Regions from separate parts of the Bartonella krasnovii genome, predicted to be linked through region 2. Evidence: predicted binding sites of a transcription regulator. Region 2 holds the regulator's gene; the other holds the start of a gene.
The links. Region 2 encodes HrcA, which represses chaperone genes, less so after heat shock. Its sites were predicted from a motif close to GTTAGCACTCNCNNNNNGNGAGTGCTAAC; they were not measured.
Positions count from the first base shown of each region.

Region 1: a site for HrcA is predicted at 7,363-7,391, ahead of groES (co-chaperone GroES). Genes of this name have one in related genera too.

Region 1 covers NZ_CP031844.2:1,706,534-1,715,932, forward strand. Annotated here, with positions in the region: partial or broken gene D1092_RS07265 (YopJ/AvrA family T3SS effector serine/threonine acetyltransferase) at 1-310, shown strand, start outside; gene D1092_RS09560 (hypothetical protein) at 1,034-1,216, opposite strand; gene D1092_RS07270 (lysozyme) at 1,400-2,062, shown strand; gene D1092_RS07275 (hypothetical protein) at 2,059-2,295, shown strand; gene D1092_RS07285 (hypothetical protein) at 2,424-2,624, shown strand; gene D1092_RS09565 (hypothetical protein) at 3,112-3,696, opposite strand; gene D1092_RS07295 (hypothetical protein) at 4,110-4,316, opposite strand; gene D1092_RS07300 (hypothetical protein) at 4,396-4,935, opposite strand; gene groL (chaperonin GroEL) at 5,311-6,954, opposite strand; gene groES (co-chaperone GroES) at 7,015-7,311, opposite strand; gene fumC (class II fumarate hydratase) at 7,542-8,930, shown strand; partial or broken gene fumC (class II fumarate hydratase) at 9,067-9,225, shown strand.
Region 2 covers NZ_CP031844.2:2,072,326-2,081,724, forward strand. Annotated here, with positions in the region: gene D1092_RS08900 (alpha/beta hydrolase) at 1-658, shown strand, start outside; gene D1092_RS08905 (M48 family metallopeptidase) at 691-1,437, shown strand; gene dapE (succinyl-diaminopimelate desuccinylase) at 1,668-2,840, shown strand; gene hemW (radical SAM family heme chaperone HemW) at 3,614-4,813, opposite strand; gene D1092_RS08920 (non-canonical purine NTP pyrophosphatase) at 4,810-5,457, opposite strand; gene hrcA (heat-inducible transcriptional repressor HrcA) at 5,942-7,012, shown strand; gene grpE (nucleotide exchange factor GrpE) at 7,137-7,796, shown strand; gene thpR (RNA 2',3'-cyclic phosphodiesterase) at 7,902-8,441, opposite strand; gene D1092_RS08940 (HPr family phosphocarrier protein) at 9,094-9,390, opposite strand.

The DNA.
Region 1 (9,399 bases), 370 kb from region 2:
CGAAGCGCATAAATTAGAAAGACTGCATAAGGATAATGTTAAAGGTGTATTATGCGAACCAGATACACCTCTACCTCCTGAAAAGTTAGATTCCTATCTTCCCGCCCGTTTATACAAACATGTGCAAGGGCGAAGACGCCTCGAACAGTATCTCAAAGCCAATCCAGAAGCCGCCCATGAAAAAATCAACAAAAAAGGGGAAACTATAACCGAAAGGTTTGAAAAAAACTTAAAGGAAGAAGGGGAAAAAACTGTTTCTGTTTCACAACATAGGAAAAGAGCAACGGAATACAAATCTTTGATGATGTAATGGACGTTTTTCCCTATTCCCTCTTTATCAAGCACAAAGCGCTGCTTCTTTACAGCTAAGATTGCGATAAGCAAAGCGGCTTTTCCATTCATAAATCAAAAATAGCAAACAACTTGTCTGTTAAAAGCAAAAGGCTGTTGTCCTATCAAATGTTCTCTCACAACCAGCCCCTTTTAAAACTGCATCAAAATTCCAAAGTTCTTGTTCTCCCCAAAGCTCTTGTTCGCAATAATCCTTGATGTCGATAGACAAAACGCTAAACGAGTAAAATATTGAATGCTTTCGTCTTCAATCAAAGCCTATACCCACGCTTATTTTTCTAAGAATATCACTTCATCTCAAGCACTTTCATGCCATCGGATCAAATAACCGCAATGGAATACACTTAATCCTAGCTCAATCAACAGCCAGCCCCCACCAACAAGACACCCTTAAAAAAAAACCAGCACACAGAGGAAATCTCAAAACCAATCCTCACCATCCGCCAAAGGAAAACACCCCCTCTTTTCCTTCACAAAACACCTTATTCTTTTACACCACTATCCTTTTCCCAAAAGAGAAAAATATGACACGCCATATCCCTTTATACAAAAAGTTTGAGCCCCTAACCCGCATCACCACCCACTCTCCCCCAACACTATCCACCACACCAGCACCTTCCCCAACACCACAATGAACATGCCCCATGTTATCATATCAGTCCTACCGCACGAGCAATAGCTTCTAGCGTTTCATACAAGCTCCCTCTACACTCGAACCCCATGCCCCTTGCGCACAAGCCCCCTTGCGCACAAGCCCCCCTGCCCACAGCCCCCCTGCCCACAGCCCCCCTGCCCACAGCCCCCCTGCCCACAGCCCCCCTCCCACAGCAATGAGCACACATCGCCCCCACCCCCCACCAAGCATTCCCCCCTTGGAATATCCCCCCCTGTAATATCCCCTTTGGCAGGTCCACTGGAAATGTCATGACCAACCTTTTGATTTCATCAAAATTTTACGCCTTTTCTATTCTTGAAGCGTGAAAAAATTCATTTTTAATCTGTCAACCAGCCTCACACTCATGTGAGGCTTTATTTTATGGAGAAGCAAATGAGAAAAATATCGTCAGAAGGGCTTGCACTCATTAAACAATGGGAAGGATTGCGTTTAGAAGCCTATAAAGATACCATTGGAGTTTGGACAATCGGCTATGGCCATACCAGTACGGCTGGCAAACCGTTTGTTCACAAGGGTATGATCATCACGGAAAAACAAGCCGAAGAAATTCTTTCTCGAGATTTAAGACAATTTGAAAATGCCGTTGCAAAAAATGTGACGGTTTCCTTAACAGATGAACAGTTCGCTGCACTTGTATCGTTTTGCTATAATGTAGGAATAGTGGCTTTTTGCAAATCAACCCTGCTCAAAAAACTCAATAACAACGAATATGAAGCCGTCCCTGCTGAATTACAAAAATGGACGAAAGCAGGTGGGAAACGTCTTCACGGTCTTGTGCACCGTCGTGCAGCAGAAGCGGGCTTATGGGCAAAAGGAGCTTATGTTTCCCCCAATTATCAAACTGTTGAAACAAAAGAACCCATGGGTTTTCTCAAAGCAGAAGCACTCTCCCCTATTATTGGTTCTTTTTCTGGACTTGGAGGCTTATTGGCAGGCAATGGTCCAGTGCAATGGGCTTTGGCAACCATTATGGTTTTAGCCGCCTGTTTTGGCATTTTCTTTGTCGCAAAACGCTTTCGGGAGCAACGCTTATGATGGGCTGGATGAAAAAAAATTTGATGATCACAGGAGCGGCTCTGACCGCTTTTTTTATCGCTTTAGCAAAAGCTTTTAGGCTTGGAAAGAAGCTTGAACAGCAAAAGCAAACAGAAAAAATGCTAAAGTCATCAACAATACGGCTAGAGGTAGAAAATGAAATTAATCAAAAAAATGATGCTGATGTGCGCGCTGCTCTTAACAACTGGTTGCGCGATAAAAACAATCAATGAGCCTTCATCCTGCATTGGTTGGATGCCCATTTATTTAGACCAAAAAGATCTTACGAACATCAGTTCAAATCTCGCCAGAGATATTTTAAAGCATAACAAACAAGGGGAAGGCTTGTGTGGGTGGAAACATGGCTAGAAAACAAACAGAACTTACAGAAAAGGAAAAAGAAATTCTCCAAGAAATCATCATGACTTATAAAAGTATAAAAGTGATGTCACGCTATACGAAGTGGGTTATATTCATCATTTTTCTATTAGCGCTTGATTTTTCACGGATTATGGATTCCTTGGCAAGTATTTTTACACAAGAATCGAATATTCAGCTCTAAAATAAATAATAAAACATGAGACGTGTTCCATCTTTAAAAAACATCCGTTATTTTGAATAACACGGGAAGGTGTTATTGATGATTTTTCACGTCTCATGGAGAAGTTTTCACGCTTCACAAACGCTATTATACAATGAATTTTTGGGCATTATAGCGACATTAATTCTATCGGCATAAAAAATCCTATCGGCATAAAAAGATATTTTTTTAAAACCCATAAGGAAGAAACTTAAGCTGATAGGAAAAAAATAGTCTGGAAAGACAAACATACCAACAGTACCTCTTTAAACAACGTATTGATATACAGAAAATTTTATTTTCACTATCCATACCATTGCGAAGCATTTAAAACCATTCTAAAGAGTTTTCTTTTCAATAAACGCATCCATGAACAACAGAAATCGTATTACGCTAAAGAATACTCACCTCCATCTTTGATGAATCATAAAAACCGTCCCCTATAAGTTCCATACACTTCGTGGGAACATTATACCACACACACCACGCCCCACACCACGACACCACCCCACACCACGACACCACCCCGCACCACGACACCACCCCGCACCACGACACCCACCCCCCCCCCCACCCCACCCCCCCCCCCAAACCACAACCCCACCCCCCAACCCCACACCCCCCCCCCACCCCCCACCCCCCCCCCCCCCACCCCCCCCCGCAACCCCACACCAACCCCGCACCACGACACCAACCCCGCACCACGGCACCACCCCCCCCCCACCACGGCACCCCCCCGCACCACGGCACCAACCCCCCGCACCACAGCACCAACCCCCGCACCACACACCAACCCCGCACCACGACACCAACCCTCGCACCACGACACCAACCTCGCACCACGACACCAACCTCGCACCACGGCACCACCCCCCGCACCACGGCACCACCACCCCGCACTACGACACCAACCCCGCACCACGACACCAACCCCGCACCACGACACCAACCCCGCACCACGACACCACCCCCGCACCACGACACCAACCCCGCACCACGCACCAGCCTCGCACCATGGCACCAACCCCATCGCAAAATCGGCTTGAAAGCGCAAAGCCTCTTCCCTGCCGTTTTATGTAAATTTGTAAAATCGTAAAAACGTGTAACTGTAAAGTGAGCCATAAGAATGTGCGCTTTATAAGAAAAATAACGAGTAGGGAAAAAGGCACAAAATAAAAGGGATAAAAGATGACCGGCTGCTCTTGGGAACATCACGGACCGTGGTACATTGAGAGTCATAGAGGCTATAGTGTATTTTGTATCTTATTTTACACCTGTCAATTGTTTGAAGAAGAATGATACCAATCAACAGGCTTTGAGAGCGATGATGACTGGGATGATGATTATCGAATCCCGACTGTTTTATGTAAATTTGTAAAATCGTAAAAACGTGTAACTGTAAAAATAAAGGGCGTGCGCTTTATCAAGAGCATGAGAGTTTGGGAATAACACGACACCAACCCCGCATTACGATACCAACCCCGCACCACGACACCAACCCCGCACCACACACCAACCCGCACCACACACCAACCCCGCACCACACACCAACCCCCGCACCACGCACCAGCCTCGCACCACGCACCAGCCTCGCACCACGACACCAACTCGCACCACGGCACCAACCTCGCACCACAGCACCACCCCCATCGCAAAATCGGCTTGAACGCGCAAAGTCTCTTCCCTACTGTTTTATGTAAATTTATAAAATCGTAAAAACGTGTAACTGTAAAAATAAAGGGTGTGCGCTTTGTCAAGAGCATGAGAGTTTGGGAATAACACGGCACCAACCCGCATCACACACCAACCCCGCACCACGCACCAACCCGCACCACACACCAACCCGCACCACGCACCAACCCCGCACCACACACCAACCCCGCACCACACACCAACCACGCACCACGCACCACGCACCAGCCTCGCACCACGCACCAGCCTCGCACCACGCACCAGCCTCGCACCACGACACCAACCCCGCACCACGGCACCAACCTCGCACCACACACCAACCCCATCGCAAAATCGGCTTGAAAGCGCAAAGCCTCTTCCCTGCCGTTTTATGTAAATTTGTAAAATCGTAAAAACGTGTAACTGTAAAAATAAAGGGTGTGTGCTTTATCAAGAGCATGAGAGTTTGGGAATAACACGACACCAACCCCGCACCACGGCACCAACCTCGCACCACACACCAACCCGCACCACGCACCAACCCCGCACCACGCACCAACCCCGCGCACCACACACCAACCCGCACCACACACCAACCCCGCACCACGCACCAGCCTCGCACCACAGCACCACCCCCATCGCAAAATCGGCTTGAAAGCGCAAAATCTCTTCCCGACTGTTTTATGTAAATTTGTAAAATCGTAAAAACGTGTAACTGTAAAGTGAGCCATAAGAATGTGTGCTTTATAAGAAAAATAACGAGTAGGGAAAAAGGCACAAAATAAAAATAAAAGGGATAAAAGATGACCGGCTGCTCTTGGAAACATCACGGACCGTAGTACATTAAGAGTCGTAGAGATAGACCACTAGAGATAGGCGTTTGGAGCCTTCTTTTCTATGTAAAGGAAATCCCTTTCAAGAGCGTAAGAAACAAAAGAAATAGACAAAAAAAACGGGCCGAAAAGACCCGTTTTTTATTCTCTCTAGGGAAAAGAGCTTAGAAATCCATTCCGCCCATTCCACCCATTCCACCAGCCGGCATTGGAGGCATTGGAGCCTCTTTCTTTGGCATTTCAGCAACCATTGCTTCTGTTGTAATCAGAAGGCTAGCAATTGAAGCTGCATTCTGAAGAGCAGAACGGACCACCTTCACAGGGTCAACAATTCCCAAAGCAATTAAATCACCAAATTCACCCGTTGCGGTGTTGTAACCAAATGTGTCAGCATTATTTTCCAACACTTTGCCAACGATAATAGCCGCTTCTTCACCAGCATTGGTTGCAATTTGACGCGCAGGCGCTTGAAGAGCACGACGAACGATATTGATACCCGCTTCTTGGTCAGGGTTACTACCCTTAACGGTCAATGCACTTGCTGCACGCAACAATGCGGTACCACCACCAGCAACAATACCTTCTTCCACAGCTGCCCGTGTTGCATTCAACGCATCATCTACACGGTCTTTCTTTTCTTTCACTTCAACTTCTGTTGCACCACCCACACGGATAACAGCAACACCACCAGCGAGTTTAGCCAATCTTTCTTGCAATTTCTCACGGTCATAGTCAGAAGTTGTTTCTTCAATTTGCGCTTTAATCTGATTAACGCGTGCAGTAATTTCAGCCTTTTGTCCAGCACCATCAATAATGGTGGTGTTTTCTTTAGAAATATTCACTTTCTTTGCACGACCAAGCATATCCAAAGTGACATTTTCAAGCTTAATGCCTACATCTTCAGAAATCACCTGCCCAGATGTCAAGATAGCGATATCTTCAAGCATTGCTTTACGGCGATCACCAAAGCCTGGCGCTTTTACAGCAGCAATTTTCAAACCACCACGCAACTTGTTGACCACGAGCGTTGCCAAAGCTTCACCTTCCACATCTTCAGCGATGATAAGAAGGGGTTTTCCAGACTGTACAACCGCTTCTAAAACAGGCAGCAAGGATTGCAAATTAGACAGTTTCTTTTCGTGAATGAGAATATAAGGATCATCAAGATCCGCAACCATTTTCTCAGCATTTGTGACAAAGTAAGGGGAAAGATAGCCACGATCAAACTGCATTCCTTCCACAACTTCCAATTCTGTTTCAGCTGTTTTAGCTTCTTCCACGGTAATGACGCCTTCATTGCCGACTTTTTCCATGGCGTTAGCAATCATTTTACCAATTTCTTCAGCACCATTGGCAGAAATGGTTCCAACTTGCGCGATTTCTGCTGAAGTTTGGATTTTTTTGGCTTTTTTGAAAAGATTAGCCACCACTTCATCCACAGCCGCATCAATCCCGCGTTTAAGATCCATAGGGTTCATGCCTGCAGCAACAGCCTTAACCCCTTCTTGCACAATCGCTTGTCCCAAAACAGTTGCCGTTGTTGTTCCATCCCCAGCAATATCATTGGTTTTAGAAGCAACCTCGCGCAACATTTGCGCACCCATATTTTCGAACTTGTCTTCCAGTTCGATTTCCTTTGCAACGGACACACCATCTTTTGTTATGCGCGGAGCACCGAATGATTTATCAATCACCACATTGCGCCCTTTAGGGCCGAGTGTCACCTTAACCGCATTAGCAAGGATGTCGACACCGCGCAACAAACGCTCACGCGCTTCACGGCCAAATTTGACTTCTTTAGCAGCCATTTAATTTCTCCTTGGAGTTTTTTCAAAATAGTACACAATGAAAAATTGAAGGACCTTCAATTAGCCCATAATTCCCATAATGTCAGATTCTTTCATGATTAAGAGGTCTTCCCCATTAATCTTGACTTCAGTTCCAGACCATTTTCCAAACAAAATACGGTCCCCTGTTTTGACTTCTAAAGGCACGCGCTTTCCGTTATCATCCAGAGCGCCATTGCCAACAGCGATCACTTCGCCTTCTTGTGGTTTTTCTTTTGCTGTATCAGGAATGATAATCCCACCAGCGGTTTTATTTTCAGATTCAACCCGACGAACAACGACACGGTCGTGAAGTGGGCGGAATTGTATATTAGCCATGTTTTAAATCCTTAAAACTGAACATAATTGCATTAATCTTAGAAAGTTCTTGCTAGCACTCTATGAGTGTGAGTGCTAACACTATCCAAGATATAAAATCGGCCTTTCTCAATGTCAAGGATAGCCATAAAATAATTTCTCTATAAATAAAACTTCCACGTCTTGCTTCTTCTTGCCATTTTGCGTTATCTAGCTTTTTAAGAACCCGTAAACAAATAAAGGATCTTATCATGGTTGAAACACGTCAGGAAACGGATAGCTTTGGAACGATTTCGGTACGCCAAGATCGTTATTGGGGAGCACAAACTGAACGTTCTCTGCATAATTTTAATATTGGCAGTGAAAAGCAGCCTCTTACCATCATTTACGCCCTAAGCCTTGTGAAAAAAGCAGCCGCCCTTGTCAATATGGACAAAGGCAAACTTTCTCCCAAGATCGGCAAAGCGATTGTCACAGCAGCTGATGAAGTTCTCTCTGGAGCTTTCGATGAGCACTTTCCCCTTTCTGTTTGGCAAACAGGCTCAGGGACACAAAGCAATATGAATGTCAATGAAGTGATCGCCAACCATGCCAGCATGCTTTTGGGGGGAAAACTGGGAAGCAAAAAGCCCGTTCATCCCAATGACCATGTCAATATGAGTCAATCCTCCAACGATTCCTTTCCCACGGCACTTCACATTGCCACCACGCTGCAAACACGCCAACATCTTTTTCCTATTCTTGAAGCGCTCATTACCACTTTCAAGAAAAAAGAAGAAGAATTTGCCGACATCATCAAAATTGGACGCACCCATACACAAGATGCCACCCCCTTAACGCTTGCACAAGAATTTTCAGGTTATCGGGTCGCGCTGGAAGCCAATCTTCATCGTATTGAAACAGCCCTTGCTGATGTTCAAATGCTTGCTCAAGGTGGAACGGCTGTGGGAACGGGGCTCAACGCCCCGAAAGGCTTTGACGTTGCCTTTGCACAAACAATCAGCTCCCTCACAGGAATACCCTTTAAGACGGCACACAATAAATTTGAGGCGCTAGCGCATCATGGTGCTCTTGCACATTTCCATGGCAGCTTGAATGCCTTAGCAGCTGATCTCTTTAAAATTGCCAATGACATTCGGTTTTTAGGTTCTGGTCCCCGTTCCGGCTTAGGCGAACTCAACTTGCCTGAAAATGAACCCGGCTCCTCTATTATGCCCGGCAAGGTTAACCCCACCCAGTGTGAAGCCATGACCATGGTTGCAACCCAAGTTTTTGGCAATCATACCAGTGTAACCTTTGCCGCCAGTCAGGGGCATTTTGAACTCAACGTCTATAAACCTGTTATTGGCTATAACGTTTTACAATCGATAACCCTTCTTGGGGATTGCATGCGTTCTTTTGATATGCATTGCATTCAAGGATTACGCGCCAATCGCGTTCATATTCACGCTCTCATGGAGCGCTCACTTATGTTAGTCACAGCTCTTGCCCCAGAAATTGGCTATGAAAAAGCCGCTGAAATTGCCAAAGCAGCACATAAAAATGATACAACTTTGCGCACTGAAGCCCTCAAAGCAGGCGTTTCTGGAGAAGATTATGACCGGTTGGTTGACCCCAAAAAGATGATCACTCCTCAATAAAGGAGCCAATAAAGAAGAGGCAAACTTCTTCAACCTTATCCATCAAAGCCATCGGGGTGTATCACACCCCGATAAACGTTGCCCACAGTGTTTATTTTAGGCTCTCATCTCCATTTTAGCTCTTTCCAAAGAAACGCTTACTCCCAAAATTGGCGATGAAAAAGTAGCTAGAATTGCCAAAGCAGCACATAAAAATGATACAACTTTGCGCACTTCAAGCCCTCAAAGCCAAGCGTTTTTAGGAGAAGATTATGACCGGCTGGTTGACCCCAAAAAGATGATCACTCCTCAATAAAGGAGCCAATAAAGAAGAGGCAAACTTCTTCAACCTTATCCATCAAAGCCATTGGGGTGTATCACACCCCGATAAACGTTGCCCACAGTATTTATTTTAGGCTCTCATCTCCATTTTAGCTCTTTCCAAAGAAACGCTTACTCCCAAAATTGGCGATGAAAAAGTAGCTAGAAT
Region 2 (9,399 bases):
AGGAAGTAAGGCGATGTTGATTGATCAGTTTGCTCAAAAGCATGATTTGTCTTGTTTGCGTTTTGATTACTCTGGTCATGGGGAATCTGAAGGAGATTTTTTTCAGGGAACGATTTCACGTTGGGTGAGTGAAAGTTTAGCAGCTTTTGAAACCTATTGTGAGGGGCCGCAAATTTTGGTTGGTTCCTCTATGGGGGGATGGATTGCTTTAAGGCTTTCTATGATGTTAGCACAGAAAAATAAGAAGCTCGCTGGTATGCTATTAATTGCTCCAGCTCCTGATTTTACACAAACTTTGGTGGAACCAGAATTAGGCCCAGAAGAATGGGAAATTTTGGAAAAAAAAGGCTATATTGAACGACCTGCTGCTGGTGATGAGGAGCCGATGCCCTTTACAAAAAAGTTGATTGAAGATGGACGCGAAAATTGTGTCATGAAAGGGTGTATTGATGTTGGCTGTCCGGTCCATATTTTACAAGGGATGGAAGACGACAAGATACCCTATCAGCATACATTGACTTTACTTGATCATTTACCTCTTCATAACGTAACATTGACACTTGTGCGTGATGCAGATCATCGTTTTTCTCGTCCACAGGATTTAGATTGTCTAGAAACAGCTTTGAAATCTTTGATTGATCAGATTAATGAAAAATAAGGGGGCTATTTATTGGTGATGAAGATAAATATATGAGTATTTCTGAAAAGCATTTTATTTTTTCTGATCACGTTATTCCTATACGTGTGCGAGAAAATAAGCACGCACGCCGTTTTACCTTACGTATTGATGCCAGAAGCCTGGAGGTTTGTGTAACAACACCACCAGCGATAGATCTCTATGCGATTGAAAGCTTTATTGAAAAACATCGGTCTTGGATTGAGACGCGCCTTACGCGTATACAAATTTCTCATGAAAATACCTATCTCAAAGAGGGAGCAACAATACCTTTCTTGGGTGTTTCTCATACCATAAAGCATGAGAAAGGACGTGGAGTAACAAAAATTGTTACAGCAGATGCGGAGCAAGGGCCTAAAATTATTGTTTATGGTCAATTAGAATATCTTCCAAGACGCATTGCTGATGTTTTAAAAAAGCAAGCAGCGCTTATTATAACACCCTTAGTGACACATTATGCTCATCAGGTAGAGCGGAAAGTCAAATCCATTTGCTATAAAGATACGAGAAGTCGTTGGGGATCTTGTTCCATCGATAAGCGTCTTTCTTTTTCTTGGCGTCTTATTATGGCACCAAAAGAAGTTGTTGAGTATGTTGTCGCCCATGAAGTTGCTCATCTTGTTGAAATGAACCACGGACCAAGATTTTGGGCTCTTTGTGAGAAACTTTGTCCTGATAGTAAAACGCATCGTGCTTGGTTGAAAGAAAATGCCCATAGACTACACGCTATTAATTTTGATTCATATAAATTAGAAGCGTAAAAACGTGCAAATGTGTAAATAAGAGTAATATTTAACGGAACTTTTTGTTGAGCGTTTCGTTGTGTATGTGCTTCGTCATGCATGATGAGGAAGCCATTGAAGCTCTCAGCACGATTGTCCTCCCCTGCTTGGTTTGCTGAGTGTCTTCAATGTTTTTGCTTTATCTTTTTTACCATTCAGCGTAATAACCTTAAGTTCCGATGATTTATAACAAATGGGAAGGGGTTTTTATGTCTGTTCTTACAGATCCACTTCAGCTATTACAGGCACTTATTCGTTGTCCTTCTGTTACACCTCATGAAGCAGGGGCTTTATCAACGTTGGAACAATTTTTGAAAAAAATGGGATTTCATGTCGAGCGCCCTATTTTTACGGATAAAAATACAGATAATGTTGAAAATCTTTATGCAAAAATGGGAAGCGAAGGACCTCATCTTATGTTTGCGGGTCATACAGATGTTGTGCCGCCAGGTGCATTAGAAGATTGGACTTATCCACCTTTTGAAGCTGTTATAGATCAGAAGAAATTATATGGGCGGGGGGCTGTTGACATGAAAGGCTCTATCGCCTGTTTTATTGCGGCTCTCGCGCGGGTTCTTGAGAAACAATCCATTAAAGGAACAATAAGCCTTTTGATTACTGGTGATGAAGAGGGGCCTGCTATTAATGGCACGGTAAAACTTCTCCAATGGGCAGAAGAAAAAGGCGAAAAATGGACTGCAGCTCTTGTGGGAGAACCAACAAGCGTAAAGACTGTTGGTGATGTTATAAAAATTGGTCGCCGCGGATCGATTTCTGGGGTCATTACCGTGAAAGGTCGCCAAGGTCATGTTGCTTTTCCAGAGCGCGCTGCCAATCCTTTGCCTTTGGCAAGTAAGCTTATTCAAGCATTGACACAAACGGCTTTAGATCAAGGGACAGAGAATTTTCAGCCCAGTAATTTAGAACTAACAACAATCGATACCGGTAATTTGGCGGTCAATGTTATTCCAGCGCAGACAACGGTTCGTTTTAATATACGCTACAATGATCTTTGGACAAAAGAAACCTTGATGGGGGAAATTGAAAAGCGTCTTGCTCTGGTGCAATCAAGAAATAATAGTGGTCAATATCCCTTTTATCAGCTTGAATGGATTCCGAGTTTAGGGGATGTTTTCTTGACCAAAAATGATAAACTTATTCAAATTTTATCCAATGCTATTGAAAATGTAACAGGGAATGCGCCAGAATGCTCCACGTCTGGGGGAACTTCAGATGCGCGATTTATTAAGGATTATTGCCCCGTGGTTGAATTTGGCTTACCAGGGCAAACGATGCATATGGTTGATGAATGTGTTGCCCTTGATGCAGTGGAAACGCTCACTTTTATTTATGAGCGTTTTATTATTGATTTTTTTGCCTAAAGAAATAATTGTTCGGTTCAATGATATCTTTATCTTATTTTGCCATAGAACCCTTTTGTTCCCATAAAACATCATCTTTTGAGGTGTTAATATATTAAGTGGTTTTAGAGTATGTGGTGCGCAGTTTTAAAGCTGGAGTTTTCGCTCGTAAAGCCTTCAGCTCAGTGAATCACATCAGTGGAAAATCAAGTGGAACCTGTTTTAAGAAGTAGAGCCGTTTACAGACCGGATTGGGTTAAGAGTATTCATCCTTTAAGGTGAAGGGAAGCAGTTAGCGCGCAATTCATATATAGAATGAACATTATATCACAATTGGTTATGATGACAAGTTGAAGTCATAAAGACACATAAGAATAGGTCGCTTTTTTAAGAAGTTTTTACAACGTAAATACATTCATTTCTACTATATATCTTAATATGTTTTCACGCAAAAAATTCTTTATTTCAATAATTCTCTATTAGAGTAAAATCCACAGAAACACACTTTAAGTTTATTTTACCATGCTCTTTTTACGCTTATGAAAAAGAAAGTCAGATCATCATATACTTTTCTATCGCAAAATATTTTGGTAACTCTAGGCGCTTTAAAATAGTCATAAAAAGCATTTTTACGTCTTTTGTATAGTTTGTACCCACACACTTCACTATTTTTAAAAAAGTAAGAATTAATATATTATAAGCATTTTTGAAAAAAGATCTTACGATACTTTAATTTCATTTTTTCTATGACAAATAATGATGATCATTAAAATCAATATGTTGTTATAAAGGCTTTAGTTTGCAAGTTGGCTGATAATATGATCAAGAACAATACGTCCTTTGGTTGTTGCTTTTAAGCGTTGATTATCCACCATTTCGACCAATTCTTGGTGTTGTAAATCGATCAGTTTTTCCATTGGGATGCGTTTTGGGCTTAAAGTTTCATAACGTGTAAGCTCCAAGCCTTCACAAAGGCGTAACCCCATAAGGAGCATTTCATTCGCCTGTTGCTGAAGAGTTAATCGTTCTGTTTCAACACAGCCGTGTCCTGTTTTTTCGACTAATGCAAGCCATTGTTCGGGATTTTTTTCATTGATTGTGACATAACGTTCATGGTTTTCAAGGTGTGATAAAGATGTTTTTGAAAAGGGGAAAGAATGATTTGATATATTTTCAATAAAACGACCGTGTGCTCCTGGACCAAAGCCTGCATATTGGTGATAACGCCAATAAAGAAGGTTGTGTGCTGATTCAGCACCAGGCATGGCATGGTTTGAGATTTCATAGGCGGGAAGTCCATACAGAGCTGTTATTTCTTGGGTAAGATGATACAGATCTGCTGCGAGCTCTGATGGGGGAAGGATAAGCCTTCCTGCATCATGAAGTCGTTTAAAGGCAGTTCCTTCTTCGATTGTCAATTGGTAAAGAGAAAGATGGTCTGCTGCCAAATCAATGGCTTGTACAAGTTCAGATTTCCATTGTTCAAGAGTTTGTTCAGGACGAGCATAAATAAGATCAAAGGATAAGCGTGGAAAAATTTTCCGTGCTAAATCAATAGCATAAAGAGCTTGTTCTACATTATGGAGGCGGCCAAGTTTACGCAATGCTTTATCATTGAGTGCTTGTATTCCTAGAGATAAGCGATTAACACCTGCAGCGCGGTATCCGCGAAAACGTTCTGCTTCCACACTGGATGGATTAGCTTCCAACGTAATTTCAACTTTATCATCAAGTATCCACTTTTTTGCAAGTGCTTGCAAGAGGGCATCAACAGTTTGCGGCTCCATAAGAGAGGGGGTTCCACCACCAATAAAAATACTCGTAATATGGCGTGGACCTATTTTATGGTATTGTGTTTCTATTTCGCGCTCAAAGGCGGTGACAAAACGCGGCTGATCAACACCATGAAGGCGAACATGTGAATTAAAGTCACAATAGGGACATTTAGCAGCACAAAAGGGCCAATGAATATAAATTCCAAAAGGTTCATTCATGAGAATGCCAAAAGGTTTTCTGCCAAAAGTTTAAAAGCTCGTGCACGATGTGAAAGAGGAGGAATATCATTGTGTTGCCAGCCGTGTTTTTGCTCTGTTGACATTTCTCCAAATGTATTTTCATATCCATCTGGTAAAAAAATAGGATCAAAGCCAAAGCCTTTATCTCCCCGTGGAGGCCAAATGAATGTTCCTTCAACGTATCCGCGGAAATAATCTGCATGAGTGTCAGGCCACGCGATGCAAATGACGGATATAAAACGGCATTTTCGTTGGCTTTTTTCTCGTGCTCCGACTTTTTGAAGTTCATCTTCTATTCTTTGCATCGCTTTTGGAAAATCACGTGTACCGTCGGCTTGAATCGCCCAATCGGCTGTATAAACGCCCGGTGCACCACCCAATGCATTGACTTCTAAGCCTGAATCATCAGAGAGAGCAGGAAGTCCTGTTTTTTTTGCTGCTGCAAAAGCTTTAATGTAAGCATTTTTTTCAAATGTTGTTCCTGTTTCTTTCGGTTCTGGCAAGCCAAGCTCTTTTGCTGATTGTATTATTAAACCGAAAGGTGCAACCAAGGTGGTGATCTCATGTAATTTGCCGGTGTTATGTGTCGCAATAACAAGTCTTTTATCGGCTATACTTCTCATATAGATTTCTCCAAAAATGAAAGGGGAACTATTTTTGCGCTAGGAACCAGCTTAAATGCTCATATACACACATATTCTACTTAATTTTACATGATAGAGTTATTTTACACGTTTTATGATATTCTATTCAAATAAAATTTTTCATATTTTGTGAAGACGACGATTAAAAAGACATGAGAGACGACTTTTTTTATGAAAGCATTTTTATGATAAAAATCTAATTTTCTACTCCCAGTGGTTTATAAATAAACAAGCTCCTCTTGGTCAGCGCCTAAAGAGACCAATTACTACCTTAAATATCCAATCACACACTCTAATAAAAACATCTCATGCATAATAATTATGCTTATATCATCACTTTAAAAGATGGTGTTTTGTGGCTCAATAGGATAATATATTTTGATACTACTTTAGATTATTTGACCAAACATTGGCAAAACTTATATAAGAGAAGAGTGTTTTTTTAAGTAGTGAAATAATTTTTATGAAGCACAAGCCTATTGATAATGAGCTAAAATATCTTGATGAGCGTTCGCGTGATATTTTCCGCCATATTGTTGAAGCCTATCTTAATGATGGTGAACCCGTAGGGTCACGCAATCTTTCGCGACTTTTGCAACAGACCTTATCACCTGCGACGATTCGCAATGTGATGAGTGATCTTGAACATCTCGGTTTGATTTATGCACCGCATGTTTCAGCAGGGCGAATGCCAACCCAATCGGGTTTACGCTTTTTTGTTGATGCATTTATGGAAGCGGGTGATTTGCCAAACGAAGAGAGAGAAAATATTGAAATGCAAGTTAAAGAGGCAGGTCATGCACAATCGGTTGAACATTTTCTTGTTCAAGCAAGCCGAGTTCTTTCAGATCTCTCTCGTGGAGCAGGGCTTGTTCTCGCAACAAAACAAGAAGGAACATTGAAGCATATTGAATTCGTACGCCTTGATAGAGAGCATGCTCTTGCTGTTTTAGTGACACAACAAGGTGAGGTTGAAAATCGTATTGTTCATTTGCCAGAAGGGGTTACCCATGCACAATTGACAGAAGCAACGAATTTTCTTAATGCCCATATTCAAGGGCGTACATTGAGTGAAGCTAAAGGAGAAATTGCTTGTCTATGTGCAGAAACACGGGCAGCACTTGATGATTTATCACATCATCTTGTTGAAACGGGATTAGCTCTTTGGGGAGGAGAAGGTGCTGATCATAAAATACACCTCATTGTTCGTGGACGCAGTAATTTGCTTGAAGATGTGAAAGCAGAAGAAGATTTAGAACGGTTACGCCATTTGTTTGATGATCTTGAAACACGTGAAAGTATGGCTCAGCTTCTTGATTTAACAGATGAAGGGTCAGGGGTCCGAATTTTTATTGGTTCGGAAAATAAGTTATTTTCACTTTCTGGTTCTTCTTTAGTCGTAGCGCCTTATCGTGATTCACAACAAAGAGTCATTGGTGCTTTAGGTGTTATTGGTCCTACACGGCTTAATTATGCAAGGATTGTACCCATGGTTGATTATACAGCCCAACTTGTGTCACAGTTATTGCGTTAAACGATGCGGTTAAGTATTTTTACTATAGAAGCTCATTGTATTAATATGCATTAATACCCCTTGATTTTTGTCTGTAAAATTTCGATATCGAGAATAACAAATCTTATGAAGGAATAGAATTTTTATGTCTGATGAAAAAAACAAGTTTACTGACGCTTCATTTGAAAATTGTGATTTAAAAAATCCAGCTGATCGTAATGCACTTAAACAAGCAGCGGATGAATTTTTAAAAACACATAAAACAGAAGCACACGGAGGCGTTGAAGAAGAAAGTAATGAGGTTGATCCTTTAGCATCTTTACAGGATGAAAACAAAGAGTTGAAAGATCAGCTTTTACGTCTTGCTGCGGATATGGAAAATCTTCGACGCCGTACTGCGCGTGATGTAGCGGATGCGAAGGCTTATTCCATTGCTAATTTTGCACGAGATATGTTATCTGTTTCTGACAATCTCAATCGCGCTTTGGAAGCGATTCCAGAAGGTTCACGAGAAAGTGATTCTGGTTTGAAATCATTAGCAGAAGGTGTTGAAATGACTGAACGTGCCATGATGGCAGCATTAGAACGTCATGGGGTGCAGAAAATTCATCCAGAGGGACAAAAATTTGATCCTCATTTTCATCAAGCGATGTTTGAAATTCCTAATGCCGATGTTCCCGATAACACTGTTCAACAAGTGGTTCAGGCTGGTTATATTATTGGAGAAAGGGTTTTACGTCCAGCGATAGTTGGTGTGGCCAAAGGAGGAACAAAAGAAGCTTCTATTGAAACTGATTCGGCTTAAAACATATCAATAACAAGTTTCCAGCGTAAAATGCAGTATTCTCTGTAATTTCGCCGATATGGGGTCTTTCCTCAAAGAATTTTAAAGGGTGTTACAAACACCCTTTTATCTTTGAAGTGGCCAACTTCCTTTTACAATATATGGAGCATCGCTTGAGGGAGATGGCGATGAAAATAAAACAAAATGATTAACATCAAAGGGAGGAAATGAAAAATCACTCCGAGAGGACAGATAAGGAGGAAGGTCTTCAGGCTTAATATCGAGCAATCGGGCAATAGTAATATGCGGTGTAAATTCTTTTTTATCCGGCTCCAGTCTCAAGTGGCTACGAATACATTGCATCTTTTCGTGTAAAAGATTGAGAGCTTCACAAGGTTCAATGCGGACAACAAGAGAATGTGGAGCGTTTTCTGAACCAAAAACGTCAAAATCCTTCATTTGTAGCATAAAAGGAGGGAGCTTTATTATGTCAAAGGCATGCCTAAGGGCATCTTCTGTATCACTTTCAACTTCACCGAAAAAAGACAAAGTGATGTGAAAGTTCTGCGGATTAATCCACTGTGCATTTGGTAAGCCATTTTGCAACGATACAAGTTGTTGTGTTGTTTGTTGAGGAATCTGAAGGGCACTAAATAAACGATCCATAATGTTATCTCCTTATAATGAAAAGATGCTATCCCAAGTGCAATAAAAGATAAAAAGTGCAATAACAGATAAATTAAAAGCGAAAAATGCCACGAAAGATAAGGCGATAATATAGAAAAATAATGTCTAAAAAATGCTTACCATAATTATAAATGTAGAAAGGTTATTTGTTGTAAGAAAATGGTTATGATGTCGATCAAAATAAAAATTGCGTTTTCATAATAGTAGATCACAATAATCTGAAGCCGGGGATTTCTTGTGTATTATAAAGGTTACAAAGCTAGCAAAAAATAAAGAAAGTTGATCAATTTCTGATTTCTGACATTATATTGATATTTTCTTTTACTTAAAAGCAAACATATTCAGTCCAAGCCAAAATTCTCTTTTCTGTAAAGATGTAAACCATATGATTAAGTTGGATAACAACCATAATACACAATAGCTATTTAAATGGGCCCAATAATGTTAGGACAGAAAACAAAAAAATCTGCCTAATACAATTAGAATAAACTGCCACATTTATAATAATTGTGCCAATCTACAGTGGATATGAATCTCGGCATAAAAATGAGAGAAGAAATCACAATTCAAGATAATGATAGAAAAATTTTATTCTCTAAGGATCATCATTCTTGTTTATTGTGAGAAAGGGCTAGTTTTCCTCTCCAAAGTTGTTATTGATGAGCTTTTCAAGAGCATTAAGGGCATCTGTTGCTTCTGGCCCCCAAACACGAATAGTAAGGTTGCAACCGGATGAAGCCGCTAGCATCATGAGTCCCATAATTGATGTTCCACCAACGATTTTTCCATCTTTTTCAACTTCAACAGTGGCATTAAAATTGTCAACAGTTTGTACAAATTTTGCAGAAGCCCTTGCATGCAACCCACGTTTATTACAGATATTAAAATGACGACTAAGTTTAGAGGGGAGAGGGTCTTTGGAAAGCATTAGTATTTT